3 regions of the Methylophilus sp. Leaf414 genome follow, and region 3 is predicted to be linked to each of the others. Evidence: predicted binding sites of a transcription regulator. Region 3 holds the regulator's gene; each other region holds the start of a gene.

The links. The regulator sigma-54, encoded in region 3, starts transcription at its own class of promoters, with help from an activator protein. The targets are predictions, from matches to a motif close to TGGCACNNTTCCTGCT.
Region 1: the regulator sigma-54 is predicted to act here: its motif matches at 4,192-4,207, upstream of glnL (nitrogen regulation protein NR(II)).
Region 2: the regulator sigma-54 is predicted to act here: its motif matches at 2,784-2,799, upstream of ppc (phosphoenolpyruvate carboxylase).

The regions. Positions count from the first base shown of each region.
Region 1 is NZ_LMQQ01000002.1:19,402-30,403, forward strand. Features, by position in the region: gene mtgA (monofunctional biosynthetic peptidoglycan transglycosylase) at 1-412, opposite strand, end outside; gene aroE (shikimate dehydrogenase) at 438-1,262, opposite strand; gene ASG24_RS04585 (rhodanese-like domain-containing protein) at 1,312-1,761, opposite strand; gene glnA (type I glutamate--ammonia ligase) at 2,115-3,524, shown strand; gene ASG24_RS04595 (DUF4124 domain-containing protein) at 3,649-4,140, shown strand; gene glnL (nitrogen regulation protein NR(II)) at 4,263-5,357, shown strand; gene ntrC (nitrogen regulation protein NR(I)) at 5,440-6,831, shown strand; gene ASG24_RS04610 (DUF6445 family protein) at 6,835-7,509, opposite strand; gene ASG24_RS04615 (porin) at 7,624-8,841, opposite strand; gene ASG24_RS04620 (hypothetical protein) at 9,212-9,697, shown strand; gene mutY (A/G-specific adenine glycosylase) at 9,699-10,742, opposite strand; gene ASG24_RS04630 (AsmA family protein) at 10,744-11,002, opposite strand, start outside.
Region 2 is NZ_LMQQ01000001.1:652,314-663,315, reverse strand. Features, by position in the region: gene ASG24_RS03260 (PLDc N-terminal domain-containing protein) at 1-189, opposite strand, end outside; gene rsmD (16S rRNA (guanine(966)-N(2))-methyltransferase RsmD) at 313-873, shown strand; gene coaD (pantetheine-phosphate adenylyltransferase) at 905-1,390, shown strand; gene ASG24_RS03245 (YfhL family 4Fe-4S dicluster ferredoxin) at 1,399-1,647, shown strand; gene gloA (lactoylglutathione lyase) at 1,687-2,094, shown strand; gene ASG24_RS03235 (hypothetical protein) at 2,087-2,347, shown strand; gene ASG24_RS03230 (hypothetical protein) at 2,363-2,587, opposite strand; gene ppc (phosphoenolpyruvate carboxylase) at 2,831-5,620, shown strand; gene ASG24_RS03220 (CsbD family protein) at 5,695-5,898, opposite strand; gene ASG24_RS03215 (lipoprotein-releasing ABC transporter permease subunit) at 6,151-7,458, shown strand; gene ASG24_RS03210 (ABC transporter ATP-binding protein) at 7,451-8,158, shown strand; gene ASG24_RS03205 (DNA internalization-related competence protein ComEC/Rec2) at 8,167-10,575, shown strand; gene ASG24_RS03200 (MotA/TolQ/ExbB proton channel family protein) at 10,660-11,002, shown strand, end outside.
Region 3 is NZ_LMQQ01000005.1:68,329-79,330, forward strand. Features, by position in the region: gene ASG24_RS12900 (anhydro-N-acetylmuramic acid kinase) at 1-39, opposite strand, end outside; gene tyrS (tyrosine--tRNA ligase) at 169-1,407, shown strand; gene ASG24_RS12910 (RNA polymerase factor sigma-54) at 1,472-3,019, opposite strand; gene lptB (LPS export ABC transporter ATP-binding protein) at 3,026-3,772, opposite strand; gene lptA (lipopolysaccharide transport periplasmic protein LptA) at 3,784-4,404, opposite strand; gene lptC (LPS export ABC transporter periplasmic protein LptC) at 4,459-5,106, opposite strand; gene ASG24_RS12930 (SIS domain-containing protein) at 5,130-6,131, opposite strand; gene ASG24_RS12935 (cation:proton antiporter) at 6,363-8,339, shown strand; gene ASG24_RS12940 (FAD-binding oxidoreductase) at 8,456-9,466, shown strand; gene moaC (cyclic pyranopterin monophosphate synthase MoaC) at 9,811-10,302, opposite strand; gene ASG24_RS12950 (M48 family metalloprotease) at 10,480-11,002, shown strand, end outside.

The sequences.
Region 1 (11,002 bases), on a different contig from region 3:
TGGCTTCCTGCACTTTGCGCCAGGGTGTACGGTGCCCGGACAAAAACAGATTCTTTGCCAATTGCTGGCTGATGGTTGAGCCGCCAGCCACAATCCTGCCTTTTTTAAGGTTTTTTTCAAACGCAGTTTCTATCCCGTTCCAGTCGAAACCCTGGTGCTCTATAAACTTGCTATCTTCAGCTGCAATCACCGCACGTTTTAAATGCGAACTCATCCTGGCATAAGGCACCCATTTTTGTTGCAACCGGGCTTCAGGTTTGGCTTCCTGCATGGCCTCTAACCTGGCTTCCATAAAGGCCGTTGATTCAGGATTATGATCAACCCACCATAATATATGTGCGAGTACCCATATTTGATAAAGCACTACCCATAACAACAGAATGCCGAAAAACAGTTTGAGGGTTTGCTTCATGGCGTTAACGTTTATTTTTAACTAGTCAGTATTGTCTGAATGATTGAATCACGGGTGCAGTATCCGGACGTAAGCCATGCCAGATATAAAAGGCTTCGGCGGCTTGCTCTATCAGCATACCCAGGCCATCACAGACTTGTGCTTTAGCTGCGCGGGCTTGCTGCATAAAAGGTGTTTCACGGCCATACATCATGTCATAAGCCAAGGTGTGATGCGCAAAAATCGTATCCTTTAGTGGCAATGCCTCTGCCTGCAAACCGGCCGAAGTCGCGTTGATCACAATGTCATAATTTTCAGCTAAATCATCAAACGTTTGCACTGCCAACTTTGCCTGATTCAATTGCGCATCAGCTTCAAATCGCTGCACCATGGTCTGTGCTTTATCCAGGCTGCGATTAGCTACCGTCAGCTGCGCCGGCTTCTGCGCCAATAACGGCAATATCACCCCTTGAGCCGCACCGCCAGCGCCTAGCAGCAAAATCTTTTGCCCATTAATGTTACGTTGCCAGTGCTTGAGAATATCGTTTACCAAACCACAACCATCGGTATTATCGCCAATGATTTGCTCGTGTTTAAAACTTAACGTATTTACTGCGCCAGCAGCGGTTGCCCGGTCTGAGAGCACGTGACTGGCTTCAAACGCCTCAAACTTGAACGGCACAGTGATATTGGCACCGCGGTAACCCTCTGAAAGCAGGCGGCTCACCGTTTCGCAGAATCCATCCAGCGGTGACAGCAGCTTTTCGTAACTAATGGATTTATCGAATTGGCTGGCAAAAGCCTGATGTATTAAAGGCGATTTGCTATGCTCGATTGGATGCCCAATCACTGCGAATTTTTCGGTGGACATACGTTAAAGATTTGATAAGGTCGATTGATTTGGCTTATACGCTATTTAATTAGTTATTCCACGGTAAACCTGCGTGTTTCCAGCCGTTTATCAGTGTGCGCTGCTTGAGTTCGTTAGCTTCGCCTTCAAACCCTTCCAGCATATTGTATGCATTGCCATATCCCAACTGCTGTGCCAATAGTGCAGCGTTATGGCTACGTCCACCAGTACGACACATAAAAATAACGGTACTATTTTTGTCTACTTGTGTTTGCAACTGAGCTGCAAAATCAGGGTTTGGCACCATCCCCGGGTAAGAAGCCCACTCAATATGTTTAGCTAGCGGCACACGGCCAACCAATTCGAGTTCTGCACGCGATCTTACATCCACCAGCACGACGCCTTTGCCTTGATCAATCAATGTATATGCTTCTTGTGGGGTTAACGCACCTGCGTAAGGCAGGCTACTTTGCTTTCCTCGCGTATTGCCGTTACTTAAAATATCATCCAAATTACTCACGGTACCACCTTTAGTTTTGATCATTATTTACTAAAGTGAAGAGTATACCTTTAAAGCCAGAGCTTTCTCTAATGCACCACTTTTGTGCTCAATTTGTTGCAATGCACACAAATGGTGCTAACGGTTTTTACTATTTTATGCAGGTTACCTGTAAACCACGTAAAATGCATATTTTTGGGTGGCATGCTTCCTGCTAATATTACACTCTAAGATTTAGCGGGATTCAGTGTTAAGCAGAATTCCAAATCCATTATGAGTATTTGCCCACGTTTCGGGACATCCGCAACATGTCCCGTTTTTTGCGTGTACAACTTAAAAACCGGTTTTAGACCTTGATCATTGAGGAGAATGTAATGTCCGTTGCAAACGTAATGAAATTGGTTGCAGAAAACGACATCAAATTTGTCGATTTCCGTTTTACCGACACCAGAGGTAAAGAGCAGCACGTAACCGTGCCGGTTTCTCACTTCGACGAAGATAAATTTACTGAAGGCCATGCATTTGACGGTTCCTCCATCGCTGGATGGAAAGGCATTCAAGCTTCTGATATGCAACTGATGCCTGATGCAAGCACTGCATTCGTTGACCCGTTTTTTGACGAGCCAACATTAGTGCTGACCTGTGATGTTGTAGACCCTACCGATGGTAAAGGTTATGACCGTGACCCACGTAGCCTGGCCAAACGCGCTGAAGCATACTTGAAATCAAGCGGTCTGGGCGACACAGCCTATTTTGGTCCTGAACCAGAATTCTTTATCTTTGACAGCGTACAATGGGACGCCACCATGGGTGGTAGCTTCGTTAAAATCAATTCTGAAGAAGCAGCCTGGTCATCAGGTGAAAAATTCGAAGGCGGCAACACCGGCCACCGCCCGGGTGTTAAAGGCGGTTACTTCCCTGTGCCACCAGTCGATTCATTGCATGACATCCGCTCTGCCATGGTATTGACCCTGGAAGAGCTGGGCGTACCAGTTGAAGTGCACCACCATGAAGTAGCAACTGCCGGCCAATGTGAAATTGGTACCAAGTTTGCAACATTGACTCAACGTGCTGACTGGACGCAAATCCTGAAATACGTGGTTACCAACACTGCTCACGCTTACGGTAAAACAGCAACCTTTATGCCTAAACCAATGTTTGGCGATAACGGTTCTGGTATGCACGTGCACCAATCCGTATGGAAAGATGGCAAAAACCTGTTTGCAGGCAATGGCTATGCCGGTTTGAGCGATTTCGCCCTGTACTACATCGGTGGCATTATCAAACATGCGCGCGCATTGAATGCGATAACTAACCCAGGTACTAACTCATATAAACGCCTGGTGCCGCATTACGAAGCGCCGGTAAAACTGGCTTACTCAGCTAAAAACCGTTCTGCAGCGATCCGTATTCCATTCGTACATTCTGATAAAGCTCGCCGTGTTGAAGCGCGCTTCCCAGACCCGATTGCCAACCCGTACCTGGCTTTTTCAGCCCTGTTGATGGCGGGCCTTGATGGCGTTCAGAACAAGATTCACCCAGGTGAACCAGCGACTAAAGACTTGTACCATCTGCCACCAGAAGAAGATGCATTGATACCAACCGTATGTTCATCACTTGAACAAGCGCTTGAGTATCTGGATAAAGACCGCGAGTTCTTGACCCGTGGTGGCGTTTTCTCTGATGACTGGATTGATTCTTACATTGCATTGAAAATGGAAGAAGTGACCAAGTTACGTCAAACACCCCATCCTGTTGAGTTTGGTCTGTACTACTCCTGCTAATCGCAAGATGCGCACCAAAACAGGGCAGCTTCGGCTGCCCTGTTTTTTTATGGTTCTCTCAAGCGTCAACCATTCGAATTTCAGCTACGTTGATAAGCTATACAATCTACTCTAAACTATTGCCATGAAAAGACTTTTTTACTTTATCACCACCTTGTTGGCAGCTCACGCCAGTTTCGCTGATATTTACAAATTTACTGACAGCAATGGCGTAACCACCTATACCAATATCAAGCCTGAAGGTAAACAGAACCCTGAGTTAGTGATTAGCGGACCAAAAGAGACTGCACCTCCTGCAGTTACACCCCAAAAGAAGTCTACTGCCAAAACACCTACCCCTAGCAACTTTCCTAAAGTGGATAATCAGGTGCAGGCTCAACGCGATGCTAAACGTCGTGAAATTTTAATGACGGAATTAGATCAAGAAAAACAAGCACTTGAGAACGCAATGCAGCTTTATGAAGAGCAAAAAAACATCCCGGAAGTGTACAGAGCCGCGAACGGAAAAACCTTTAGGAATGTGGCTAAGTACGAAGAAAAATTACGCATTATTGAGGCTGAAATCCAGGCTCATCAACGTAATGTTGACTTGCTGAATAAAGAGCTTACGCACTAAATGCACCATTTTGGGAGTTTTTAATTTGGAATGAAATAAATCATATAGAATTGGCTTGGCTTTTGCTTTAAAACAGGGCGTCATCACTTACTTTAACAAGCTGATCATTAAAAGCTAAGGATATGGTTCAAATTTCTCCGAATGGGTTTAACGGGCTAGAGCATATTGCCACTGCGGTGATATTGCTGAATAACCAGCTCGAAGTAACCTATGCCAATTCAAGCGCAGAGATTTTATTCGCCTTTAGTGCCAACCAAATTCAAGGCCTGCATATCCACGACGTATTTGTGAATTGCGAAATCCTGCAAATGGCAGTTACCAATGCCATTCAAACGCAAGGACCTTTCCGCGAACACGAGTTCACTTTAACTACACAGCGTGGACATACCACTGCAGTCACTTGCACCGTAACGCCGATTTCAACCAATATTAACCAGACGTCTGAAGACATGCTGATTCTGGAATTTGTACAAATGGATCAGCAGTTACGCATCGCCCGGGAAGAACGCATGTTGATTCAGCAACAGGCCAATTCCGAACTGCTACGCAACCTGGCCCATGAAATCCGTAACCCTTTAGGTGGCCTGCGTGGCGCAGCGCAATTACTTGAATTTGAATTGCCGCAACCCAGTCTGAAAGAATATACCCAGGTCATTATTAAAGAAGCTGACCGTCTGCATAGCCTGATGGATCGCTTATTGGTGCCGCATCGTGTGCCCAAATACGAGCCAACCAATATCCATGAAGTGCTTGAGCGCGTTCGTAGCCTGCTGCTGGCAGAATCTCCCAATAATATCAGAGTGATCCGCGACTACGACACCAGCTTGCCTGAACTGATTGGCGACCGCGAGAAGCTGATTCAGGCCGTACTAAACATTGCACGTAATGCAGCGCAAGCGATGCAGCAAAACCACACAAAAGATGCCAGCATTACGTTCCGCACGCGTGCAGAGCGTCAAATTACTCTGGCGCGAAAGCGTTACCGGGTCGGTATTCATCTGGAAATTATTGATAATGGTCCCGGCATTCCCGCTGATATTAAAGAACGTATTTTTTACCCGCTGGTATCTGGCAGGGAAGGGGGAACCGGTTTGGGATTAGCCTTGGCACAAACCTTTATTACCCAACACCACGGCATGATCGATTGTGATTCACAGCCGGGAAAAACTATTTTCCATATTCTATTGCCTATTGAAAGCACGTTATTTAAATCATAACCATGAGGTCTTTGCGTGAAGTCTCTTTCGGCATTTAACTCGAACTAATATTAATCAAACAGCAATTCTAAAGAGAAATACCATGAAGCCAATCTGGATCTTAGATGACGACAAATCAATCCGCTGGGTATTTGAGAAAGCCTTAGCCCGCACCGATTTTGAATTTAAAACCTTTTCATCACCTGCTGAAGCACTCAACGCCCTTAACCGTGAACAGCCCCAGGTGATCGTCAGCGATATCCGTATGCCGAATGGCTCTGGGCTGGATTTTTTATCAGAGGTTAAACAACGTTACCCTGAAATCCCGGTCATTATCATGACTGCATATTCAGACCTGGAGAGCGCGGTTGCAGCTTTCCAGGGCGGTGCCTTTGAGTATCTGGCAAAGCCTTTCGATGTTGACCAGGCAATCGAAATTATCAAACGTGCCGTTGATGAAAGCATGCGCCAGGCCGTGGAAAAAGTTGAAGATGATGAGCCTACACCTGAGATTATCGGGCAGGCACCTGCCATGCAGGAAGTCTTTCGTGCCATAGGCCGCCTAAGCCGCTCGCATTCTACAGTGCTGATTAATGGCGAATCCGGTAGCGGTAAAGAGCTGGTCGCCAGCGCCTTGCACAGACATAGCCCACGTGCAGATAAGCCCTTTATTGCCATTAACACCGCAGCGATCCCTAAAGACTTATTGGAGTCAGAACTATTCGGCCACGAACGCGGCGCATTTACCGGGGCTGCAGCCGCCAGGAGAGGGCGCTTTGAACAGGCAGACACCGGCACATTGTTTCTCGATGAAATCGGCGACATGCCGGCAGATTTGCAAACCAGGCTATTACGCGTGCTGTCAGATGGTCAATTCTATCGTGTAGGCGGCCATCAACCCATTAAGGTGAATGTACGCGTGATTGCCGCCACCCACCAGGATCTGGAAGAGCGGGTTAAACAAGGCTTGTTCAGGGAGGATCTGTTCCACCGCTTGAACGTCATCCGCTTGCGCTTGCCACCTCTACGTGAGCGTCGTGAGGATATTCCATTCCTGACGAAGCATTTCCTGGCACACAGTGCGCAGCAGTTAGGTGTTGAACCAAAGCAACTTTCACCCGCCGCACTTAAATACCTGATGTCAGTAAGCTGGAGCGGTAACGTACGTCAATTAGAGAACGTATGTCACTGGTTAACAGTCATGGCACCTGGGCAAAATGTAGATGTCAACGATTTGCCACCCGAATTGAAAGAAGACTCGAGCAAGCAAAATAGTGGCGGCTCCTGGCAAGAGGCTTTGGCGCAAGAAGTGACTGATGCACTCAACCGCGGAGAAACAAATATTCTGGATGCCAAAATCAAAGAGTTTGAACGTATCTTAATTACCCGTGCATTGGCACATACCGACGGTCGCCGTATAGAGGCAGCCAATCAGCTTGGCATGGGTCGTAACACGCTCACAAGGAAAATTCAGGAATTAGGGATTGATGACTAGTCATCAAATTTTGATTTGCTGACTACGCCAGATTGGAAAAGAACTGTGCTTTTGTGCATCAATGCTGCTAACAAAAAATACCTGTGCAAGACGAGAGTCTTTTAAGGTTTTCCCAAAGAACTTGTTGGCTGCATGATAATGCCGACCTTCATACAAAATCAACGTGTTATAAACATTATTAATCCGTACAATTTCATCAAACATGGAGTGATATCCGGTATCCATCGCGATGGTGCCAGCTGCAAACCGTTTATCATTTTCCTTAAGTGCTTTTTCATAAGCAGTCTGATCGAATTGCTTATTTCGTTTAAATAATGAGGTTCCTGAATCTAAAGGTGCATCAGGACTCAGATACAACACAGCAGCAAATACCGCATTGCCATCGGTATGGATTACTCCTCTGCCATAATCTTCACTCACACTTTGAAAGTTAGTGGAAATAGCCCATCGCATACGTTCATGGTCGGGATTATGAAATAGCGAAATTATCTTATTGCTGACCTGCTCAAATAAAGGTTTGTTGATTACGGATAAATCTTTAGTTCTCGCACCAGGGAAAACGTACGGTACATCTTTTAGCTGATGGCGATATTGATATTTTTGATTCAATGCAAATATGCGTACCGCATCCGGATTTTCATAAAAATTTTCTACAATTGTCACTGGATACAAATTCATAACTGATCATCACCAAATTAATTAAAGCTTTAAGACAAGGTAAAGATAAAAAAACGGCAACCGAAGTTGCCGTTTTTCTGACTTTTAATTTAAGCAGAATACTCTGCAATTAAACTAGAAGAACAAGATCGCGCCCAGAGACACAGTTTTAGCATTGCCTTCTACTGTTGTCGTACGGTTGTCATATTCACGCTCTGATTTAGAGAACTCTGCAACCAAATTCAAGTGCTTGGTCAGTGGGTGGTAAGCACCAACTGTCCACATACTGTCTTTGATTTCATCCAGAGCTAAATCAGCAGAATTGCCTTCTAATGTAGATTGGCCCCAGCTCACGCCAAGTTTTGTACCAACACCTGGCAATGCATAAGTAGCTTGAACATAGCCGCCTTTAGAATCACGACGGTTACCAGCAGCATCTAAACCACCAGCAAATTGGAATGTTTGACCAATACCTTTACCATCGTAGAAGTAGCCAGTCAAACCAAAGCCTGCCAAGTTAACTGTCGTACCAACATCCCATGCATATGCAGTTTCACTACCACCTACACCAGTTACACCAGCAATTCTTTGGCTAATAGCAGAAGCCCAAACTTTACCAGCTACATCACCTGTCCACTCGTAAGAAGCTTTACCTTCGTAAGCAGTTGCAGCACCTGAACGGTCTGTAGAACCAGCACCTGTAGCCGCTGCAGGAACGCCGGTATTTGTCGCGTTCCAACCTTGTGTGATACCAGCTGTGAATTGGAAACCATTCCAGTTTGGTGATGTGTAAGCAACTTGAGATTTCCAGTCAGCATACATGAAACCTGAACCGATACGGCCCAATGTTGTAGTGTTGCCAGCCAGTGAACCAGCACCGCCACCAACGCCCAACAATGTCATGTCGTTCAAGATAGCGTCTGAAGCGAAAATGCCCAGATCTTTACCCAGTTTGAAAGAACCCCAAGAAGCATCGCCGAATGTCAAGAATGCTTGACGGTTTTCTTGTTGTGAACCTTGAATACCAGAGTTGCTTGTTGAAGCACCTGGGTTAATGCTGATTGTGAAACCAACATCCAAATCGTTTTGACGTGTTTTACCAGAAACGCTCAGGTAGTTTGGCAGCAAACCAGTAGTGATATTGCTTTGTGAGCTAGCATCGCCAGCACCTAAACCCAAAGCAGCTGTACCAGCACCTGTATCGCCACCGAATTTAGTGTTTGTGTAGTAAGCGTTAACCACGCCACCGATGTCCAGAGTCCAGTCACCAGCTGGGATAACGATACCAGCTTGAGCGCCAGTAGCTGCAGCGAACAGAGCTGCTGCAACTGCAACGTTTAATTTTGTATTCATACGAATCTCCAAAAATGTTGTTTTTACAACTTGTGTAAGGATATTGCTTTTGGCCGGATTATTTAAAAAACACCCTGACCTCCAGTAACTCCCTCGGAATCGCTATGCATTTCCAAGAAGGTCAGTGCAATTTTTGCAAAATGCGCCTGTGTGGCGCAAGTGAATACGTCAAATTGCTTAGTCCAACTTTTGATTGTTGTAGATTTGCAACACATTTGCAGTGTCGATTCGCGGGATAAATTTAAACAGGCAGGGTTTTCTCAAGCTTTTTGCACTGCCTTAATAAAGGTGTTTCTGCTAGGATAGCGTTGGATTTAGCATTCTTTGTATGCCAATCATATCAATCATTATAATTATTTAGAGGTTCCTCATGATTTCCGATATTCAGTTATGTAGTCGTTTTATTGATACATTAGACTGGATCTGCCAAGTGCTGATCAGGCACGCTGATGACTTCAATATCGCCTTGGTAAAAATTGCCTATGGCGATGACAATAGTCTGGGAGAGGCTTACGGGGCACCTGAGGCGTTGCGTCAGCTTTCTTCGCTCACGCATGACTTGCAGAACTCGTTCAGGAAGTCTGACCTGGTGGGTCGTGAGGGCACTGATTTCTGGATCCTGTTTCCATACACACGCGTGACGGACAATATCCACGATAAATTACTGGATGTATTGCAGGGCTCCGCCCATAACAACCTGAACATCGTGGAGCGTGAAATCTCTATTTTCGAATTACCGGTGATTTATCAGAAGGCTAGCATTAAGCCAGAAGATGGGCTGGCATTACTTCATTACGTGAAAGCAAATCAATCTGAATTAGCCAGCCATGTATTCCGTCTGGCTAATGTTGAATAACTTAATATCGCGCTTGCTGCAGCGTTTTAATTAATGTTCGCACTGGCGCTGGTAAAGCAGCGTCAATCGCATCATTCATAGATAGCCACTGCATATTGGGTGGCAATGACGATCGTTTACCGCTCAGTTGCATTGGCTGCGGAGTAATTTCTAATCTGAAATGCGTAAAGGTATGCCAAAGCACCGGCAATACCTCTAGCGACTCCGCTTGCATGCCATATCTCTCTTCGACTTGTTGCACTGAAACCTGCGTTGGCACTATTTCAGGCAAACTCCACAATCCGCCCCATATACCCTGATTAGGTCGCTTCTCCAGTAATATCTCCCCGGCGTCCAGAATCATCAGCATAGTTGTCTGTTTTTCCGGAATTGCTTTACGCGGCTTTGATGCGGGTAATTGCAATACGCGTTGTTGTAAAAAAGCCTCACATTGATCCTGCATCGGGCAATCGGCACAGCGCGGTTTGCTTCGTTTACAGAACGTCGCCCCAAAATCCATTAAGCCTTGGATATATACAGGCAGCTCTTTTTCTGGCAATAAGCTTTCTGCCAGAGACCATAATTGCTTTTCTACCGCCGGCAGGCCTGGCCAGCCGTCAACCGCGTGTAATCGCGCTAGCACCCGTTTAACATTACCATCCAAAATAGTTTGTTGTTGCTGGAAGGCAAATACCGAAATAGCAGCCGCGGTCGAACGACCTATGCCTTTAAGGGTCTGTATCTGGTCAAAGTCTTGCGGAAATATCCCATTATGCTCACGCATAATGGTTTGTGCAGCATGGTGCAGATTGCGGGCACGGGAATAATAGCCTAGCCCGCTCCAGTGTTGCATCACATCATCCTGTGAAGCTTCTGCCAGGCTGGCAATGGTGGGGAACCGGGCCATAAAACGGCCATAGTAGCCAATCACTGCACTGACTTGGGTTTGCTGCAACATGATCTCTGAAACCCACACTGCGTAGGGATCACGCGTTTGCTGCCACGGCAAGTCATGCCGGCCATGCACTTGTTGCCAGGCGATCAGTTTTTCTGCGAAAAGACTCACGCTAGAAATTCAATAGCTTTTTCAAAGCTTTTTGCTTTGCATTATCTGCAGGCTTGGCTTCTTCATTATTGCTACCAGCGTCAGATTTAGCAGCGTCACCTTCAGCGCTTTTTTCACTGTTTTTTGATTTGCCATTTAACAAACCTTTTAAAGCATCGGCTTTATTTTCACCGCCAATGAGGGATTTCACTGCTCCAGCTTTATCGCCGCCCAGCTTATTGGTCAAAGCATCCAATGCTGCTGATTTAGCCAATGCCTGT
Region 2 (11,002 bases), on a different contig from region 3:
ACGTTTTTTGCGTGCCAGGAAGTAATATAAAACAGCTCCCACCAGATTAAGGAAGAAAATCACCAGGAACCAGACCAGTTTGTCTTCTTTCTGATCGGCAAGGCAATCGACCAGCATCCATACCCAAAACAATGTTAGCGCTAACCCTATCAAGCTGCCTATCAGACCAAATCCAAATAAAAATTCCATGTGATTTCCTTTATTAATTGCTGTGAATAATAGCACGCTCTGTTTTATGGGTTAAACGCGATGCCTTCTGTATGCATCCCCTTTATAATGCTGACCTGGTCGCTAGTGAATTGAGTAGTATTCATGAATCAAGTTCGTCTAAATGCAGGGGTCTGGCGTAGTCGGGTATTAAAGTTTCCTGATGCTGAGGGCTTGCGTCCTACCTCTGATCGCGTGCGTCAAACCTTGTTTAACTGGCTGGGTCAAGAGCTGACAGGAAAAACCTGCCTGGATTTATTTGCCGGCACCGGCGCGCTAGGGTTTGAAGCGCTATCTCGCAATGCAAACAAAGTCACCATGCTGGAACTCGCCAAAGCGCCATTCCAGGCCTTGGTGCAGAATCAGCGATTGCTGGATGCGACAAAAGCCGATATCCGCCAGGCAGATGCACTGAAATTCCTGACTCAAAACACGCAACGATACGATGTTATTTTTTGCGATCCGCCGTACCATAAACAATGGCTGGATAAATTGCTGCCACACTTGGCTGCCCATTTGTCCAATGACGGCTGGTTGTATGTAGAAGCCGAATATGCGTTAAAATCTGATTCTGACTGGCAAGTGGTCAAGTCTGGCAAGGCAGGGCAAGTCTATTACCATCTGTTGCAGCCAGCAATCACGCCAGCGTCAGCAACAGCTGTCTAAGCGTGCGCATGATTTTCGGGAATATCAGTGAATGAGCAAAACCAGAATTGCAGTCTATCCGGGTACTTTTGACCCGATTACCATGGGACATGAAGATATTGTGCGCCGTGCTGCCAACCTGTTTGACGATGTCATCGTGGCCGTGGCTGGCAGTACCAGCAAACAAACCCTGTTCAGCCTGCAAGAGCGTGTGGCATTGGCGCAATCGGTATTTGCCGGCGAGAACATCAAAGTGGTGGGTTTTGATGGCTTGTTAATGCAATTTGTACAATCACAGGGCGCGCAAATGGTCATCCGCGGATTACGCGCCGCCAGCGATTTTGAATACGAATTCCAGCTGGCAGGCATGAACCGCAAGCTGTACCCAAAACTGGAAACCTTGTTTATGACGCCGGCAGAAGAGTATATGTTTATTTCATCCAGCCTGGTGCGAGAAGTTGCCCGTCTGGGCGGTGATGTAAACCAGTTTGTTTCTCCTGGCGTTGAAGCGGCTATCAAACAAAAGCTGGCGGCTTAATACTACGTATGTCTTTATTTATTACTGATGAATGCATTAATTGCGATGTGTGCGAGCCCGTGTGCCCTAATGAAGCCATATCGCAAGGCGAAGAGATTTATGAAATCAATCCTGACCTGTGCACGCAATGCGTAGGACATTTTGAAGAGCCGCAATGCCAGCAGGTATGCCCGATCAGTTGTATTCCGCTAGACCCGGATCGACCGGAAACCCAGGAACAGTTAATGGAAAAATACTTGCGCATTACCAGTGTGTAAGTATCAATATTGAGAGCAGTAATAATATAAGGGGTAATGATGCGAATTTTACATACCATGTTGCGCGTTGGTGATTTACAACGTTCTATCGATTTTTACACTGGCGTGTTGGGTATGAAATTAATTCGTACCCAGGATTACCCGGATGGCGAATTCACGCTGGCATTCGTCGGTTATGGCAACGAATACAACAATACGGTGCTGGAATTGACCTACAACTATGGCAAATCTAGTTACGATATGGGTGCAGCCTATGGCCATATGGCGATTGAAGTGGATGATGCCTACCAGGCCTGTGAACAGGTGAAAGCCCAGGGCGGCAAGGTGATACGTGAAGCCGGGCCGATGAAACACGGCACGATTATAATTGCGTTTATTGAAGACCCGGACGGCTATAAGATCGAATTTATCCAGAAGGGGACTATCGATTATCCGCAGCATGTCTAACCAAGCGCATTTGCTTGAGGCCGTGGAACTGGCGCAGGTCAGTGACTGGGATGCTGCGCACAAGATTGCGCAGGATTACAGTGACTCCACGGCAAACTGGATACATGCGGTGTTGCATAAAGTCGAAGGGGATACCTGGAATAGTAAATACTGGTATGCGAAAACCGATGGCCGCAAGTATGAGGATTATGCAGATGATGTACAAAGTGAACTGGAGGCCATTAGGCAGTTATTGGCTTCTAACCTGAAGTAATACCAGGATTGTTAACTAAGTTTCAGATTCTACAGCGTGACGATGGGTCACAAAAATTCCCCATAGCGATTGCACAAAAAGACCTATCACTGTGCCTGAAAAAAACAGCATCACCACTGCAATCACACTCATGAACAACAAAAAACCATCCTGAACCCACGCGCCTTGCGGGGCCATGGATTGCCAGATACTCAGCAATTGTTGTATCAATCGATTTTCATCCATCTGTTTTATATCCATCAAATATGACCATGATGCGTTATATAGTTCATTGTCTTGCACATTCATTGCAATAAAGGTGCTCAATCCCTGCTTATAACCCTGAGCCTATTTCAATGTGGGCCAAATCGGTGCACTTTTTAAATCCAGTTAAAAAAATCCGTAGCATGATTTTTTTAAGCTTATGATTTTTAAGTGGAAAATCTCAATATAGAGGTGGCCTGCTTGTTGCTAGTGTATCACTGAGCTAGGGGAGAAGACACCATGATAAAAAAACCAGAGGCCAGCAGCACTGTTTCGGCAGAAGCGCGACTGGCAGATAATATCCATCTATTGGGGAATTTGCTTGACCAGGCCATTCAGGAAGTTGACGGGCCAGCCGTTTTTGCACAGATCGACTCTATCCGCCAGGCGGCGACCAAATTCCACCACACGCACGATCAGAATGCCTCATTACAGCTGGAGCAATTGCTGGCAGCGCTGACACCAGCACAAACTGTGTGTGTCGTCCGCGCGCTGAGTTATTACAAGCATCTGGTAAACCTGGCTGAAGATTTGTATGGCCAGCAAATCGCCAATTCTAACCAGGGTATCGCTGTGGCAGGAATGCTGGCACATTCATTGGCACTGTTGCGCGACCAGGCAGTCCCTTTTGATACTGTGCACCAGTTTTTTGATGATGCATTGGTGTCGCCGGTATTGACAGCGCATCCTACTGAAGTACAACGTAAAAGCGTGCTTGATATTGAGCGTCGCATTGTAGAGTTGCTGGCAGAGCGTGCCCACTTAATGGCAGAACGCCAGCTGACACGTAATACCTTGCTGCTGCAAGGCGCGGTTGCTGCCTTGTGGCAAACCCGTATGCTGCGTTTTTCAAAATTGACCGTAGTGAATGAGATAGAAAACGCACTGACCTATTACGAGAGCACTTTTTTGCATGCCATTCCTGAACTGTTGCAGGATCTAGAACGTGATCTTGAGGCACTGCTGCCAGCAGGCAACCACTATCACTTGCCAGCTTTTTTACGCATGGGCAGCTGGATCGGCGGCGACCGGGATGGTAATCCGTTTGTCGATGGTACTACCTTACGTGAAGCGTTGCGTTTGCAGACGGCGACCGTGTTGCGCTTTTATCTGCAGGAATTAGCCCAGCTTAAGCGTGAGCTAGGTGTCTCCACCCGATTGATTGCGGTGGAAGAGGGGGTGCTGGCGCTAGCCAAAGCGTCGCGTGACCAGTCTGCGCATCGCATTGATGAGCCTTATCGCTTGGCACTGAATGGCATTCATGACCGTTTATTGGTGACTGCAAAAAATTTGCTGCCGGCTTGCAATTGGGCAGATGACAGCGATAGCGATCTTTTACCATATGAAGGTTACGAAGCCTTGCTGCGACCTTTGCAGACCATTGCGGAGTCTTTACGCAAACATCACGGTGAGGCGCTGATCTATCCGCGTCTGGGCAAGCTGATGAAAGCGATTGAGTCTTTTGGCTTTCATCTGGCGACCGTGGATGTACGTCAGTCTTCAGATGTACATGAAGCCGTGATCACCGAGCTATTGCAAAAAGCGGGCTATGAATTTGATTATGCCGGATTCAATGAAGATGAAAAAATAGGTATTTTACTGGAAGAGTTGAAACAGCCACGGCTGCTGTTCTCGCCTTTCCAGCAATATTCCGAGCTGGTGCACAAAGAAATCGGCGTGCTGGAAGCTGTGCGGGAAATGCGGGAACGCTTTGGCAGCCACGCCGTGCGCCAGTATATTATTTCGCATACTGAAACACTGTCTGACCTGCTGGAAGTCGCCCTGCTGCAACGCGAAGCGGGCTTGCTGCGTGGCGTATGGGGTTCGGCGAATATCCAGGTAGATTTAAATATCGTTCCCCTGTTTGAAACCATTGCCGACCTGCGCGATGCCCCTATGATTATGGGCAAATGGTTGAGCTTGCTTGGCATTCGGCACGTGATCCGCAATCAGGGCAGTGAGCAGGAAGTCATGCTTGGTTATTCGGACAGTAATAAAGATGGCGGTTTCCTGACTTCTAACTGGGAGTTATACAAAGCCGAAATTTCACTCGTGGAGTTGTTCCAGCAGGCTAAAGTGAAGCTGCGCTTGTTTCATGGGCGTGGCGGTACGGTGGGGCGTGGCGGTGGGCCGACTTACCAGGCAATCATGGCGCAGCCGCAAGGCACGGTCGATGGCCAGATCAGGTTAACCGAGCAAGGCGAAATTATTGCCAATAAATATGCAGACCCGGTGGTCGGGCGCCAGCATCTTGAAACGCTGATTGCCGCGACGCTGGATGCCAGCTTATTTCCTTCTGATCAGCTGGAGCCGACTAAACGGCGTACATTCGAGAGTGTGATGGAAACCCTTTCCGCCACTGCTATGACCACTTATCGAAGCCTGGTTTATGAAACACCGGGCTTTGCCGAATACTTTTTCAGTACCACGCCCATTGAGGAGATTGCCGGATTGAATCTAGGCAGCCGTCCGGCCTCACGCAAATCTACGCGGCGCATTGAAGACTTGCGCGCCATCCCCTGGGGCTTTTCATGGGGGCAGTGCCGTTTATTGTTGCCAGGCTGGTATGGATTGGGGAGTGCCATTCATCAATATCTACACCAGCCAGGCAGTGATAAAGAATCCCGTTTGGCATTGCTAAGAGAGATGCTGCTTGGCTGGCCTATATTCAAAACGTTAATCAATAACGTGGATATGGTGCTAGCCAAAACCGACCTCATCGTTGCCAGGCATTACGCACACCTGCTGCCTGACCGCACTTTGCGTGAAGAAATTTTTAGCCGTATAGAACAGGAACACAAATTGACCACAGAGGTAGTGAATTTGTTACTTGGAAGCACGCAAAGGCTTGCCAGCCAGCCGGTATTGGCAAAATCGATACGTGAGCGTTTGCCTTATCTGGATCCACTCAATCACTTGCAGGTGGAAATGATTCAACGTTACCGCAACGGCGAGACTGATGAAAAACTCAAATTGGCAATCCCGCTGACGATTAACGGGATTGCGGCTGGATTGAGGAATACCGGTTAGTGTCGAAATTTTAGTGTTTTAGATAGCAAAAAAGGACAAGCTGAGCTTGTCCTTTTTTTAGAATCAATCACGGATTATCCGCGGTGATCGTTTTCCCATGTGTTGATTTGCTTTTCAGCTTCATCTTTAGTGATACCGTAACGCTCCTGGATTTTACCAACCACTTGTTCGCGTTTACCTTCAATCACGTCAAGGTCGTCATTGGTCAACTTGCCCCATTGCTCTTGAACCTTACCTTTAAGTTGTTTCCAGTTACCCTCAAAAATGTCTTTATTCATGATGTAAGTCTCCTTAGTTTTTTGGATTAGTCTCGGTCAACGACCTGAGAATCATAGTATCCAGAATTAGTTTGGAGATAAGTCGGTGAATCGAGTATTTGTGCGTAAGACTTGACTGACAATTAATCGCACACTTTCTATTTAGGACATCACCCGTTTTATGAGTTTGAAGCCGGTATGGATGTATCACAACTCGTTTAAACCTTGCGCTTTTGAGATCAAATTAGGCTTTAAACCTGTTAACATGCGAGCATGAATAAAGCTTCTTTTTCCGCGTTTAAACACGCGTTGGCCCAACGGCTACCTTATGAATTGTGGATAGGCTGGCGCTACACACGTGCCAAACGTAACAATCATTTCATTTCATTTATTTCACTGACCAGCATGATAGGCATCGCTTTGGGTGTGATGGCTTTGATTGTCGTATTGTCCGTGATGAATGGTTTCCAGGACGAATTGCGTAAACGCATTCTGGGTGTGGCTTCACACATAGAAGTACGCAGTTTTGATGCCGGCTTGTCTGACTGGCAGCATGTGCAAAGCCAGATTCAATCCTTACCACCTAAAACCTTCACCAGCCCGGTACAAGGCATGGCGCCTTATGTGATGGCGCAAGGCATGCTGACGCGTGACCAGGCAGTGCAAGGCGTGTTAATTCGTGGGGTGCTGCCTTCGGCCGAAGGCGCAGTGTCGGATTTATCGACGCAAATGAAAATCGGTAAATTAGAGGATTTGCAGGCGGGGAAATTTAATATCGTCCTCGGCGGTGACCTGGCGCAGGCACTGGGCGTGCGCATAGGCGAAAAGGTGGTGCTGATGGCACCGCAAGGCCAGGTAACGCCAGCGGGTCTGGTGCCACGTATCAAACAATTTACCGTGACCGGTATTTTTCAGGTGGGTATGTATGAATATGATGCCGGGTTGGCATTGATACACCTGGATGACGCTGCCAAACTATATCGCTTGGGCGACCAGGTGTCGGGCTTGCGTTTGAAACTGGCTGACCTGTTTGCTGCGGACCGCGTTAGCCGTGAGTTGATGCAAGCGCTGGGGCCGAACTATTACATTACTGACTGGACCCAGCAGCATGCCAATTTCTTTAAGGCGATTCAGCTTGAAAAACGCGTGATGTTTATTATCCTGGCGCTGATTGTGGCCGTGGCTGCGTTTAATATCGTGTCGACACTGGTCATGGCTGTGACCGACAAGCGTGCGGATATCGCGATTTTGCGGACCATGGGCGCCACGCCGCAGGCGATACGGCGTATGTTTGTCGTCCAAGGCGCCATGATAGGAGTGATTGGTACTGTCTCTGGTGCATTGCTTGGTGTGATCCTGGCGCTGAATATTGAAACGGTGGTGCCGTGGATAGAGCGTACTTTTAATGTGCAGTTTTTATCCAAAGACGTGTATTACATCAGTGATCTGCCTTCCAAACTGATGTGGTCGGATGTCACAACGATTATCGGCTTGTCCATTTTCCTGAGCCTGGTAGCGACGTTGTATCCAAGTGGCCGCGCTTCCAAAATGAATCCGGCGGAGGCTTTGCGCTATGAGTAATCTGATTTTGCAGTGCCAGGGCCTGGCTAAAACCTATCAGGGCCTGGATACCTCGGTGTTAACCGGAGTGGATCTAAGTCTGGCTGCAGGTGAACATATTGCGATTGTCGGTGCTTCTGGCAGCGGCAAAAGTACGCTGTTGCATTTGCTAGGCGGGCTGGATGCGCCTACGCACGGCGAAGTGCAATGGCTGGGTAAACCGTTGACCACGCTATCCGAAGTGGAAAAAAGCGCCATGCGTAACCAGTACCTGGGTTTTGTGTACCAGTTTCATCATTTGTTGCCAGAATTCAGTGCGCTGGAAAATGTAGCCATGCCTTTGTTTATCCGCCGCATTCCACGTGCGCAAGCATTGGCACAAGCCGAGTATTACCTGACTCTGGTCGGTCTTGCCCATAGACTGGAACATACCCCAGGCGAATTGTCCGGCGGTGAACGGCAGCGGGCTGCACTTGCACGTGCGTTGGTGACAGAGCCGCGTTGCGTGCTGGCAGATGAGCCAACCGGTAACCTTGACCGGCAAACCGCCGAGCAGGTGTTTGAGTTATTGTTAAACATCCAGGTTGAGCGCGGCACTGCGCTGGTGGTGGTGACACATGATTTATCATTGGCTGCACGCATGCACAAGCAATACCGGTTGCAAGACGGCACACTGCAACCCCTTGAATCTATTTCCGAGCCAGCGCTTACCCCGGTGTAACGCATACCATGCTGCCGGGCGCCACAGTCGGGTTGTTGTTTGGTGTGTGGCTGTTTCAGCAACAACCGCATCTGTGGTCAGTTAGTGCATGGCTGGGCTGGCTGGCAGCCTTAATCCTCATCGGGTGCTTAGCCTATGGCAATCAGGTGATAGCCGCTCGGCATATTCCTTATCAACATACCTTCCGTAAACTATTCATTATTGTATTGATTTCTGCGCTCGGGTTTGCCTGGGCGCAGCTGCGTGCATGGGACCGCCTGCAAACGCAACTACCCTCAGACTGCGAGCAACAGGTCATTGCTGTACAAGGCGTGATTGTCAGTGTGCCTGAACGAGATGTCCGCGGGCAACATGTGGATTTTGCTGTTGAGCGCAGTTTCACGGCAGATTGCCCCATGCCTAAGCGGGTAAGGTTGCATCTCTATCATCAATCCTATCGTGGCGAGTCAGCCAAACCATCGTCCGTGTTACCGACCTTGCAGGCAGGAGAGCGCTGGCAATGGAGTGTCAGGCTAAAGCGCCCGCATGCCACCAGAAATCCGCATGGCTTTGATTATGCGGCGTGGTGCCTGTCTAATAACATCGGCGCTAGTGGGGCCATTGTGAGCAAAACACCTATGCGCCGGTTGCAAAGACTAGTGTGGAAACCATCGGCACTTATTGCTCATTGGCGTGCTGCTGTCGGTAATCGCATTGAAAAAGTGTTGGGAACGACCCCGCAAAGCGCTGTATTGCGGGCGTTAGTTATCGGCGATGATAGCCAGATTGCTCGGGCAGACTGGCAGCTGTTTGTGGATACGGGCATCAATCATCTCATCAGCATTTCAGGGCTACATATCACCATGCTGGCGTCTATGGGATATCTGCTTACCGGCTGGGCCTGGCGATTGCGCCCACGCCTTGCATTGCGAATACCGTCAAGGCTGGCGGCAGGGGTCGGTGGTGCGCTGGTGGCGATTGCCTATTCTGCCCTGGCCGGCTTTTCAATCCCCACCGAACGTACATTATTGATGCTGCTGACCATGATCGTCATGCTTAGCCTCAAGCAGCGATTGCCTTTTTCATGGGTATTGAGTGCCGCGGTGTGGGTGGTGTTAGTGGTGGATCCCTGGGCGGTAATGGCACCCGGATTTTGGCTATCATTTGGCGCGGTGGCAATTCTGTCTTTTGCCATGAGTGGCCGGTTACGGCCCGCGCGCTGGTGGCAAAGTGCATTGCAAACCCAGTGGGTGATCACGCTGGCATTTGTGCCGGTACTTATTTTATTTTTTAATCAGCTTTCGCTGATTTCACCATTGGCAAATGGTTTGGCTATTCCCATTGTGAGTCTGGCTATCGTGCCGCTTGCCATCGCTGGCGCTATACTGCCGCTCGACTTTTTGTTACACCTGTCCGCTACTTTGTGGGAATGGTGCGCACATGGATTGCACTGGTTACGCCAATTGCCGGGCGCGGTCTGCTATTTATCCACGCCACCGATCTGGGCCTGGCTGCTGGCGATGGCAGGCATGCTGGTCTGGTTAATGCCGCGAGGCTGGCCGTTGCGGTGGGCCGGGCTATTGTTATGGCTACCACTCTTATTACCTACGCAAGTCGCATTGCAGCCTGGTCAAATGCGGGTAACGGTGCTGGATGTGGGGCAGGGACTCAGTGTGCTGGTGCAAACCGCTCACCATACTATGCTGTATGACGCCGGGCCTGCTTATAATGAAGAAAGCGATGCCGGTCAGCGCATCGTACTTCCTTATTTACGCCATTTGGGGGTGAGTCATCTGGATGCAGTAGTCATTTCTCACGATGATAATGATCATTCTGGCGGTATGGCTTCAGTGCTGGCAGGCGTATCGGCCGGTAATTTTCTAAGCTCGCTAACGCCGGCGTCTGATTTTTTCAAACAAATTCAAACCTTACCGAATCCGCCAGTTTTGCGGCCGCAACCGTGTTATCAGGGTCAGCAATGGCAGTGGGATAATATTAGTTTCCGCATGCTGTCACCCGAAAAAAACACCGATACAGATTTAAAAGATAATGATAAAAGTTGCGTGCTTCAAGTCCAATCACCTCATGGTAGCTTGCTGCTGACGGGTGATATCGAGAAGGAAGCCGAACGCCGCTTACTGGCATCCGAACCGGATCAGTTAGCGACAACCGTGATGACCATGCCTCATCATGGCAGTAAAACTTCTTCCACTATCGGCTTTGTTAATGCGACCAAACCTGCGATTGCCATCGCCACTGTCGGTCACCTTAACCGCTTCGGTCATCCCAAACCGGAGGTGATTTCACGTTATCAAGCAATCGAGACAACAATATTGCGATCAGACAACGATGGCGCCATCTTGATTGATTTCTTATCAGGCCAGGCGCCAGTAGTCAAACGATGGCGGCAAATAGAACCGCATTACTGGGAATTGTAACGGCACAGATACTGGACAAAACTTGCCCTTAAGGCTGGTTAACGCTAAAGTAGCGGAAGTTTAAAAACAACTGGAGTGTTTGCTGTGTGGGAAATCATTTTAGCGGCCGGATGGCCAATCTGGCCTCTGGTTATTGCTTCAGTCATTGCACTGGCGATTATTGTGGAGCGTTCCTGGGCCTTGCGCGCATCGGTCGTCACTCCTGATCAATTATTGCCTGAAGTCCAAAACTGGCTTAAGCAAGGTGGCATCACCCGTGAAACCTTAAGCCGCCTGGAAGCCCACTCTCTGTTAGGAAAAGTGTTCGCCAGCGCACTTGCCAATATTGGTAACTCCCGTGAAATCACAAAAGAAGCGATTGAAGAAACCGGCCGTGCGGTCGCACACAAGCTGGAACAGTATTTGCCAACCCTGGGCACAATCGCTA
Region 3 (11,002 bases):
AAAGTAACGCGTATCGGGGACTGCTGACTGTGAAATCATAGGCCCACATAGTAACATCGTCGCGGGATATGCCTACAGTAATGCACCAGATTACGTTAAAATAGCCGCTTTAATTTAAACCATGCTGTTAAGAAGTATCTTCGCTAACAGCATGACAGAAATGTATTTATGACAGACTCAAAACCTTCAGTCGAGGCGATTAGCACGGAAATTTCCCCCGCGATTGCCAAAGCACTGGCTATTATCAAACGCGGTGCGGATGAATTGCTGATCGAGCAAGAGTTGGTTGAAAAGCTCAAAACCGGCAAGCCACTGCGCATCAAGGCAGGTTTTGACCCAACCGCACCTGATCTTCATTTAGGCCATACGGTACTTATCAATAAATTGCGCCAGTTGCAGGATCTTGGTCACCAGATCTTATTCCTGATTGGTGACTTCACCGGCATGATAGGTGACCCTACTGGTAAAAGCACTACCCGCCCGCCGCTTACAGTAGAGCAGGTCAAAATCAATGCGGACACTTACTCAGAGCAAGTATTCAAAATCCTGGATCCGGCTAAGACCGAAATTGTGTTCAACTCCAAATGGTTGAGCGAGCTTGGTGCAGCTGGCATGATTAAACTGGCTGCCAGCCATACTGTGGCGCGTATGTTGGAGCGTGATGATTTTTCCAAGCGTTTCAAAGGTAATCAGCCGATTGCGATTCACGAGTTTTTATACCCGTTGTTGCAGGGCTACGATTCTGTCGCCTTGCAGTCCGATCTGGAGTTGGGCGGCACCGATCAAAAATTTAATTTGCTGATGGGTCGCGAGTTGCAGAAGCAGGCGGGAATGGCGCAGCAGTGTGTGCTGATGATGCCATTGCTGGAAGGTCTTGATGGCGTTAATAAAATGTCCAAATCGCTGGGCAACTATATTGGTATCAGCGAGGCACCCGAATTAATTTTTGCCAAAATCATGTCTGTCTCCGACACGCTGATGTGGCGCTATATTGATTTACTGTCTTTTGCCTCACTGGAAACGATCGCCGAATGGAAAGCGCAAGTTGCCGGTGGCGAAAACCCGCGTAATATCAAGGTAGGTTTTGCGCAGGAAATCGTAGCCCGATTCCACGGACAGGCAGCAGCAGAAAAAGCACTGGCAGATTTCCAGACGCGCGCCAAAGGTGGCATCCCTGATGATGTGCCGGAAGTGGAAGTGGCCATTGAAGGCGAGAGTATTGGTATCAGCCAGTTACTGAAACTGGCTGGCCTGGTAGAAAGCACCAGTGAAGCGATGCGTGCCATTCAGCAAGGTGGAGTGAAACTGGATAGCGTAAAAGTGGAAGACAAAAATCAGCAATTGGAAAAAGGCGTGGTGGTGGCCCAAGTTGGCAAACGCAAGTTCGCCAAAATAACCATTAAGTAATTAACTGCTTGAAAGTAAAAGGCCGCTTTTTAGCGGCTTTTTTCTGGAATATAGAGATTACGCTTTAAAGTGACTTACGCAAATTGGCGGGTGGAATGCTCAATGATTCACGATATTTGGCAATGGTCCGGCGCGCTACCACAATGCCCTGTTGTGCCAGGGTGTCGGTAATCTGATTATCTGACAATGGTTTTTTGACGTTTTCTTCTGCGACCATCTGTTTGATCAGTGCTCGGATCGCCGTCGCCGAGCAGGAACCACCAGCATCTGTCGCAACTGAGCTGCCAAAGAAGTATTTAAGTTCATAAACGCCGCGTGGTGTGAGCATATACTTATGCGTAGTTACCCTGGAAATGGTGCTTTCGTGCAATTCGAGTTCTTCGGCAATCTCACGTAATACCAGCGGGCGCATGGCAATGTCACCGTGCTCAAAAAAGTTGCGCTGCCTATCCACAATTGCTTGCGATACGCGCAATATGGTCGAGAATCGTTGCTGGATATTCTTGATCATCCATTTGGCTTCTTGCATCTGGCTTTGCAGATACTGGCCGGAACTCTCACGATTACGTTTAAGAATATCGGCATACATCTGGTTGATGCGCAATTTAGGGATCACGCCATCATTCAGGGTAGCTACCCAAATACCTTTAATCTTTTTGACCACCACATCATGCTGGATAAAATGATCGTGGCTGAAATTGGAAAATTCGCTACCCGGCCTCGGGTTTTGCTGGCGGATTAGCTGTTGCGCGCCTTTGAGTGAGGTTTCATCGCAACTCAATTGTTTGCGCAGCTTCACAAAATCTTTATTGGCAAGCAGTGCCAGATGATCTTTGACCAGTGCAATGGCGGTTTTCAGGTAGGGCGTATCCCCAGGCAAGGCATTAAGTTGCAATAACAGGCATTCACGCAAATCGCGTGCACCTATGCCGATGGGATCAAGATTCTGGATCAGCTTGAGTGCGGTCTCCAGCTCGAGCAAATCTACCTCAAGTTCAAGCGGCAGGTTTTCAACGACTTCCTGCAGATCCTGTTCGAGATAGCCGTCATCATTAATGCTGTCGAGCAGCAGTTTAACCAGGCTCATATCACGGTGCGATAAATGCGCCAGCTGAATCTGGTCTATGAGGTGCTCACGCAAGCTGATGCTGCTGGCATCCTGGCGGGAGAAATCGCCGTCTTCATCGTCATTATTGTTGCGGCCTGCCTCGTCCCAATTGCTGGTACTGCCAAATTCGCCATAATCATCTTCAAATTCCGGCGGTGTGAATTCTTCATTAAGGTTGGGTAATTCGCCTTCGTTACCGCTAAGGTCATCCCGTAATTCTTCACGCAAAGTATCGGCTGGCGAAGAAATATCCTGTTGAATGGCAACGTCAAATGAACTGGCATCTTCCACTTCAGCCTGAGCCTGCAACGGTGCTTCGGGCGTGTTATCTTCAAACTCGCCTTCTTCATTGTCAGCCATTTCCAGTAAAGGATTTTCCTGCAAGATGGCTTCCAGCTCCTGGTTAAGTTCCAGCGTCGACAATTGCAACAGACGGATAGACTGCTGCAACTGCGGCGTCAGAGCCAGGTTTTGCGACATGCGTAATTGCAGGTTTTGCTTCATAACAAATTACAGCCTAAAGTTTTTGCCCAGATATACTTCACGTACACCTTCGTTCTGGATGATTTCATCCGGCGTACCCGCGGCAAAGATGGCGCCTTCATTCACGATATAAGCGCGGTCGCATATATCCAGCGTTTCACGCACGTTATGATCTGTGATTAAAATGCCTATATTCTGGCTGCTGAGGTAACGGATAATTTTCTGGATCTCGATCACCGCAATCGGGTCAATCCCGGCAAATGGCTCATCCAGCAGAATAAACTTCGGGTCAGTTGCCAGGCAACGCGCGATTTCAACCCGGCGGCGCTCACCCCCTGACAAACTGACAGCCTGGCTATTGCGGATATGCTGGATATGTAGCTGATCCAGCAATGATTCCAGTTTGGCTTCACGCTGTTCAGCGGTATAAGGACGGGTTTCCAGTATCGAAAGAATATTATCGGTCACAGACATCTTGCGAAAAATGGAGGCTTCCTGCGGCAGGTAGGCCAGACCCATACGCGCACGCTCATGCATGGGGGCGTGGCTAACATCGGTACCATCCAGGGTGATACGGCCGTCATCCAATGCCACCAGGCCAACAATCATATAGAAGCTAGTGGTTTTGCCTGCACCATTCGGACCCAGTAATCCGATCACTTCACCACTGTGCAAATCAAGCGTGGTGTTTCTGACGACGGTACGGCCCTGATAGGTTTTTTTTAAATGGCTGACGCACAAATGGCTGTTGTCTGGAGAAACGGTTGTTTGCATATTGCCAGTCTTTACTGTGATTCTTTCTTGGATCCGTTTTCAGGTGCATCGGGTACCGGTTCAGTCCTTAACTGCAACGAGCGATTCATCCGCAACCCTTGTTGGGTATTAGATTTGTTATCTAACACTGGTGGGGTTGTTTTGTTTTTTGGCTGTATGGTAGCTTTCACGCGGCTGTTGGCGGTGCCATTCGGGTTTGCTTTAGTGCCACCGATCACTTCTGCATATTCGGCATTGGCGTCATAACTGATGTAATCACCCGTCACTACGTCTTCGCCACGTTTGACCCAGGCATTGGTATACAGTTGCACTTTATCCATGCGGGCATTGTATTCAATGCGCTGACCACTGCCTTGCATCCACTCATTTTTGCCGGTGCGTTTCTGTTTAAATGTGGTTGGCGTGCTAGGAGTGCCGGTACAAGTGCTATGCTGGAAGCCATCCTGGTCTTCACGTACTATCATCTTGTCGGCCTTGATTTGCAAAGTACCCTGGTTCAGGATCACATTACCGGTATAGACGCTGATTTTTTTCGCATCGTTGACGCTGACGGTATCGGCTTCCAGCTCTATCGGCTGGTCACGATCTGACTCCTCAGCCCAACCGGTAGCTGAGCATAGCGTGCCCAGCATCAGGCAGGTAACATAAAATAATTGCGTGCGCGTTTTCAACTCATCTCTCCAGAATCATCGACTCTTAGTACTTGTATTTTTGCTGGTGCCGCTTTTAGCTGGCTTGACCACAGCCTTTGTGGGTGCTGCATCGGGCGCTCGCTCATAATGAACATGCACCCGGTTAAATAATTGCATGGTTTCCGATTTTTTATCAAAACGCATACCGGTACCGGTAATCACTGTCGCTGGTTTCTGATGGATAGTGACGGGCAAATCGGTATAAGCAATATCCGTATCCGGCTCTACGAATAACTTCTCGGTAAGCATTTGCATTTCACCTTTTTCAGCGGTGGCCTGGCGAATCACTTTGACCTGTTTGTCAAACTCCACCAGTTTACCATTGCCGGATATTTTGCCACGCTGACCGTGAATCTGTGTGTATGGAGACTCTTGTCCAAACTGGGTAAAACGCGGCCTGTCCAGTTCAGTGTGGTCACTATCCGGGTAGTGGCGCATCTGAGCAGCAGCCAGCACATATTTTGTTTTTCCAGTCGCATCGGTGCGCGTGCTGACAAAGTTATACAGCATGTAATCGGGCGCATGACGGCTCAGACCAGTCACGCGCGCCGCTTGCTCTTGCACTGTTTGGTTAATCCAAAAAGTCAGCAGTGCCAAAAACAGCATCAAACCAATCGGCAGCAGAATCGGATATTTAAGCATGCGTAAAATCTCTACCTGTCTGCCTAAACGACTTTCGCCTTGAGCAAGTCATGCATATTAAATGCGCCTACCAATTGCTGTTGCTCGTTCACAGCCAGAAAACCATTGATTCTGTGTTGCTCCATCAAACTGACGGCTTCAACGGCCATTTGCTGGGTACCCAACAGTCGGGGCTGCTTGCTCATCACATTTAAAATAGGCGCCTGGTGATCCGTGAGTCCCTGAACAAACAGGCGTCTTAGGTCGCCATCGGTAAATATACCAGTCGGTTTTTGTTCAGCATTCACAATGGCAGTAAACCCCATGCCTTTGCTGGTGATTTCCTGGATTGCCTGCTGCACCGTGGCTTTTTCACTGATACTTGGAATAGCATCGCCAGTGCGCATCACATCTTTAATCCTGACCAGTAATCGGCGGCCAAGACTACCCCCGGGGTGCGAACGGGCGAAGTCTTCGGCAGTAAATTCGCGCTGCTCAAGCACGCATAACGCCAGTGCATCGCCCAAAGCCAGTGCCGCGGTGGTGCTCGCGGTCGGTGCCAGGCCTAGCGGGCAGGCTTCATGACCAACTGCAGCACTTAAATGTACTTCCGATTCACGCGATAAGGTTGAATCTTGCGTGCCGGTAATGCTGAGAATACGGGCGCCAATGCGACGGATAGCAGGCAGAATGTTGATGATTTCATCACTCTCGCCCGAGTTGGAAAGCGCAATGACCACATCTTCAGCGGTAATCATGCCGAGGTCGCCATGGCTGGCTTCGGCCGCATGCATAAAAAATGCTGGGGTCCCTGTGCTGGCGAGTGTAGCTGCAATTTTGCCGCCGATATGCCCGGATTTCCCCATGCCGGTGACAACAATACGGCCGCGGCAGTCAAGAATCATATGGACCGCAGCTTCGAACTCAGCGCCCAGGCGTCCGGCCAGCTGGCGGATCTCATCTGCTTCGTGCAATAACACATTGCGCGCTTTTTCTACTATGCCAGAACTTTCAGCAAGTTTGACACCTGATTTTGCTATACTCATGGTCACTAAGTATAGCAAGTGACAGCCCCGGCAAGAAAGCGAATCTAGGCTTTTTTACCGTTTTTTTAATATCAGGCACATTTTTTGCATTGAACAAAAGTTTTGTGGCGGCATAATTAAGCTGACATAATCCGGTTTTATAATAAATTAACGACCACAAGCGGCGTATTCTCTGTATATCGGCAATGTGGTCTAAATCAATGGTTTTAATTAGTTGCTTAGAATTTTTGCATGTTTGACTCCCTAATCCATTTACTTTTATTGCTCACCAGTTCGGTATTTGCCGTCGGTTTGTTCCGCATATTGGGACTGCCGGCAATACTGGCTTACTTTATGATCGGCATCGTCCTCGGTCCGCATACATTGGGCCTGCTTGAGGATGAAGAAACCGGTCGCCAGGTAGCTGAATTCGGCATTGTGTTTCTGATGTTTAGCATAGGCCTGGAATTCAGCCTGCCCAAGCTATATGCCATGCGTAAAACCCTGTTTGGTCTGGGTGGCGGGCAAGTGATTCTCACGCTGGTTGTCAGCCTGTTGCTAGGCAAAATGGCCGGGTTAAGCCTGACCACTGCTTTTATTATCGGTGCAGCGTTGACCATGTCATCTACCGCCATCGTTTCAAAAATCCTGATGGAACGCGTAGACCTCAGCTCACGTCATGGACGTTTGAGTATCGGGGTATTGTTATTCCAGGATCTGGCAGTGATTCCAATTCTGGTGCTGATTCAAACATTGGGTGCGCACAGTAATAACTGGCTGGATGTGCTTGGACTGACATTGTTGAAATCGTCAGTCCTGCTATTCCTGTTATTCAAGTTTGGTAAAAATATCCTCAACTTCTGGTTTGAGCTGGTAGCCAAACAGCGTTCACGCGAACTGTTTGTATTAAACGTGCTGATGGTGACCTTGCTCATGTCGGCAGCCACCAATTTTGCCGGTCTATCCTTCGCGCTGGGTGCCTTTGTCGCCGGCATGCTGATCTCAGAAACCAAGTTCCGCTACCAGGTGGAGTCGGATATCGCGCCTTTCCGAGATATTCTGCTCGGCTTGTTCTTTATCAGTGTCGGTATGTTGCTGGATGTCAGGGTCATTCTTGAACATGCAGGCTTGATCGTTGTGTTGCTGGCGGTTTACCTGATGTTCAAAATAGCCCTGATTGCTTTCCTGACCAAATTCTATGGCTTTGAAATGGGGGTGGGTGTTCGTACCGGCATTATCCTGGGCCAGGCAGGTGAATTTACTTTTGTGATTCTGGCTTTGGGTTTGCAAACGCGCCTGATCGATGGTGAGGCCCTGCAACTGGTGTTGTCCGTGGCTATACTTTCGATGCTGGTGGCGCCATTTATTATTCAGTACAACGGCCGTATCGCGCGTTACCTGGTAAAAAGCTATACCCGCAATAGCATCAAAGGCGTTGACACTATCCAGGAGCACAGCCAGGAATTAAGTGGTCACGTTATTATTTGTGGCTATGGCCGTAGCGGTCAGTATCTGGGCCGTTTTCTGCGTGAAGAAAATATTCCCTATGTTGCCCTGGATATGGATGCCAGCCGCGTGCAGGAAGCCGCGTCTGCCGGTGAAAACGTGATTTATGGTGATGCCAGCAGGCGTTCAGTAATGGAAGCCGCTGGCCTGGGTCGTGCCAAGGCCGTGATTATCAGCTATGCCGAAACACGTGCCTCCATGAAGGTGCTGGATGTAATCAAGGAACGCCATCCTAACCTGCCGGTGATTGTGCGTACGCATGATGACAGCGAGATGGATGAGTTGCGCGCCGCCGGTGCGGCTGAAGTGGTGCCGGAAATTCTCGAAGGCAGCCTGATGTTAGCTTCGCATGCCCTGGTAACCCTGGGGGTGCCGCTAAATCGGGTGGTAAAACGTATCCGCCTGTTCCGCGAAGAACGCTACAAAATGTTCAAGGGTTATTTCCGCGGTGTCAGCGATGCCGATGCGTCTACCGCCTCTTTGCCACAACTGCACTCGGTGGAAATGTATAAAAATTTCTATGCGCATGGCTTACGGCTGGATCATGTTCCGTTTGAAGATTTTGCGGTCGAGGTTAAACAGCTACGCCGCCCTAACATGCCGGAACCTATCGTCCCGCGCGGCGATATCGTGCTGAACGAAGGTGATGTGCTGGTATTGCTGGGCAGTAATGCCGCCCTGATCGCCATGGAAGTCTATTTGATTTCCGGCCGCAAACCCTAGAAACTCCACCCCTGATTTCAAGCAGGCTGCTAACAGTGTAAAGTCGGCAGCCTGTTTAATTTAATTCCTATTTAATCCACTGTTAGACACACGCGTTTTTTCCTGAAAATTCTTTAATGGCAAACACTTCGGTATTAGTTGTCGGCGGCGGCATTGTCGGCTGTTTGACCGCCATGCAATTGCGCAAGCAAGGCCATGAAGTCACAGTGGTAGAGCGCAATATCATCGCCGCACAAACATCGGGGGAATCTTCCTGGGCCGGGGCGGGTATCGCGTTTCCGCTGTTGCCATGGTTTTACCAGGATGTGGTCAACGAACTAGCGCTGGCCGGTGCCAGAGCTTACCCAGCAGTCAGCGCCGAGTTGTTTGCAGAAACCGGCATTGATCCTGAATGTATTCAAAGTGGCATGCTGATTCAGCCATCCTTTGAGCGCGAACTGGCATTGGCATGGTGTAGCAAATTTGGCCTGGCAGTAGAGGCACATGGCGAAAACCTGCTGATCCCTGAAGTGATACAAATCCGTAATCCTCGCCTGTTGCAATCCCTGAAAGCCTGGTTGATTAAACACGGCGTCAAGTTACGTGAGCAAACCCGTTTAATGCCATTGCAAGAAGGGCAATTGCCTATCAGTGGCTGGAAAACTACTGAAGATGAAACCTTGTACGCGGATACCTACGTAGTCACTTCAGGCGCCTGGAGCTTTGAGTTGCTTAAACAGACTGCCCTTACGCTGGATATCAAGCCCATGCGCGGACAGATGCTGCTATACCAAATGCAACCTGGCTTGTTGCCACATATTGTTTACCGGAATGGTTTTTATATGCTGCAACGTGCGGATGGCCACTTGCTGGCTGGCAGTAGCCTTGAGGATGTCGGTTTTGATACAGGTGTGACCGAGAGCATGCGGCTAGAAATGCAGGAGAAGGCAGAGGCAATATTGCCAGAATTGCGTGGGCAGCCGATTATTAAACACTGGAGTGGGTTGCGGCCGGGGACGCCGCATAATATCCCGATGATAGGACGGCATCCGCAGATTGAGAATTTGTATTTGAATACCGGGCATTTTCGCTATGGGGTGACGATGGCGCCGGAGTGTGCACGGAGAATTGCCGCGTTGATTGCCTGACAGTGCGGCGTGTGCAGTACATAGCTTAACGGCAGGCCTGTGCGCAAATCATAAGAACAGCAAGGGGTCGTCATTCTGGCGGAGGCCAGAATCCAGGCAGCATTATTGCTTGGCTCAGGTCCTTTAAAGAGAAGAGTGCCGTACTGGCTGGAAATCTTAAATAGGTATTTCTTAGATTATTCACCATTCCTTTTTTCACCATTAGGCGACCCTCTTTCTTATGGACAAGCATAAAGTCGCCTAGGGGCGAAAAAGAATGACCACCAAGCTAAAAAAATGAGAATTGCTTTTTAAGCTAATCTTTAAGAGTTAGCATTAGAAGCTAAGCTGACGTCAGGAAGAATTTAATTGCCACTGTTCTCAGCAGCTACCCAATCCCCACTGTTCCCACCATGTTTCTCCAACAATCGAATACTATCCATCGTCATGCCACGATCTATTGCCTTACACATATCGTAAATCGTCAACAACCCCACCTGAACCGCCGTCAATGCTTCCATTTCTACCCCCGTCTGCCCGGTAGTTTCACACTGCACACGGCAAACAAGACGATGATTAATCTCATCTGTCGCAAAGCTCACATCAACACGACTTAAGCTAAGCGGGTGGCAAAGCGGAATCAGGTCACTTGCTTTTTTACTGGCCTGAATGGCTGCAATCCTGGCAATTCCCAGGACATCGCCTTTTTTTGCATTACCTTGCAAAATGGTTTGCAATGTCGCCGCTTGCATATGAATGGTGCCTTCAGCAATGGCCACACGTTTGCTGTGCGCTTTATCGCCAATATCGACCATATGCGCATGGCCCTGTGCGTTGAAATGCGTTAATTCGGACATGTTGAAAAATGATGAACTCAAGCGGTGAAGCCGTTATCATAACAAGTTTGGGTCAGCGGTCTATGTTGATTCAGGAATAATGTGATTTTCAGGATCGTTTTTACTCAAAGGTACATGGTTTTTAACCCACTCAAATTTGTTGATCCCTACTCGCGCCGCGCACTTGGGCGATGGAGTGTGACGTTGGCTCTGCTGATGCCATCCGGGTTCCCCATGCTGGCAGAAAGTGCGGTTGGCCAGTTCTCCGGTAAACCTTATGAGCCCGAGCTGGATTTAAATTTACCGGCAGACTCTTCCAACCAGTTGCCTGAACTGGGGGATGCTTCGCAAACCGTATTGTCTGCGCGCGATGAGGAAAAAATCGCTAACCAGATTCTCAAGCAGGTGGCTGTGAGCCAGGATGTATTTGATGATGCCGAGGTCACTGATTATTTACAGGCATTAGGCAAGCGTCTGGGGGCCAGTAGCCCGGACAAACAGCAGAAATTCTATTTTTTTGTTTTGCAGGATAAAAGCATTAATGCGTTCGCGATGCCTGGCGGTGTGATCGGTGTGCATACCGGTTTGTTTACATCATCCAATAGTGAGTCTGAGTTGGCGAGTGTGCTGGGACATGAAATCGGTCATGTTACCCAGCATCACCTGGCGCGTATGCTGGCCTCGCAAAAATACGATATGTTCAAGAATATTGCTGCGACTG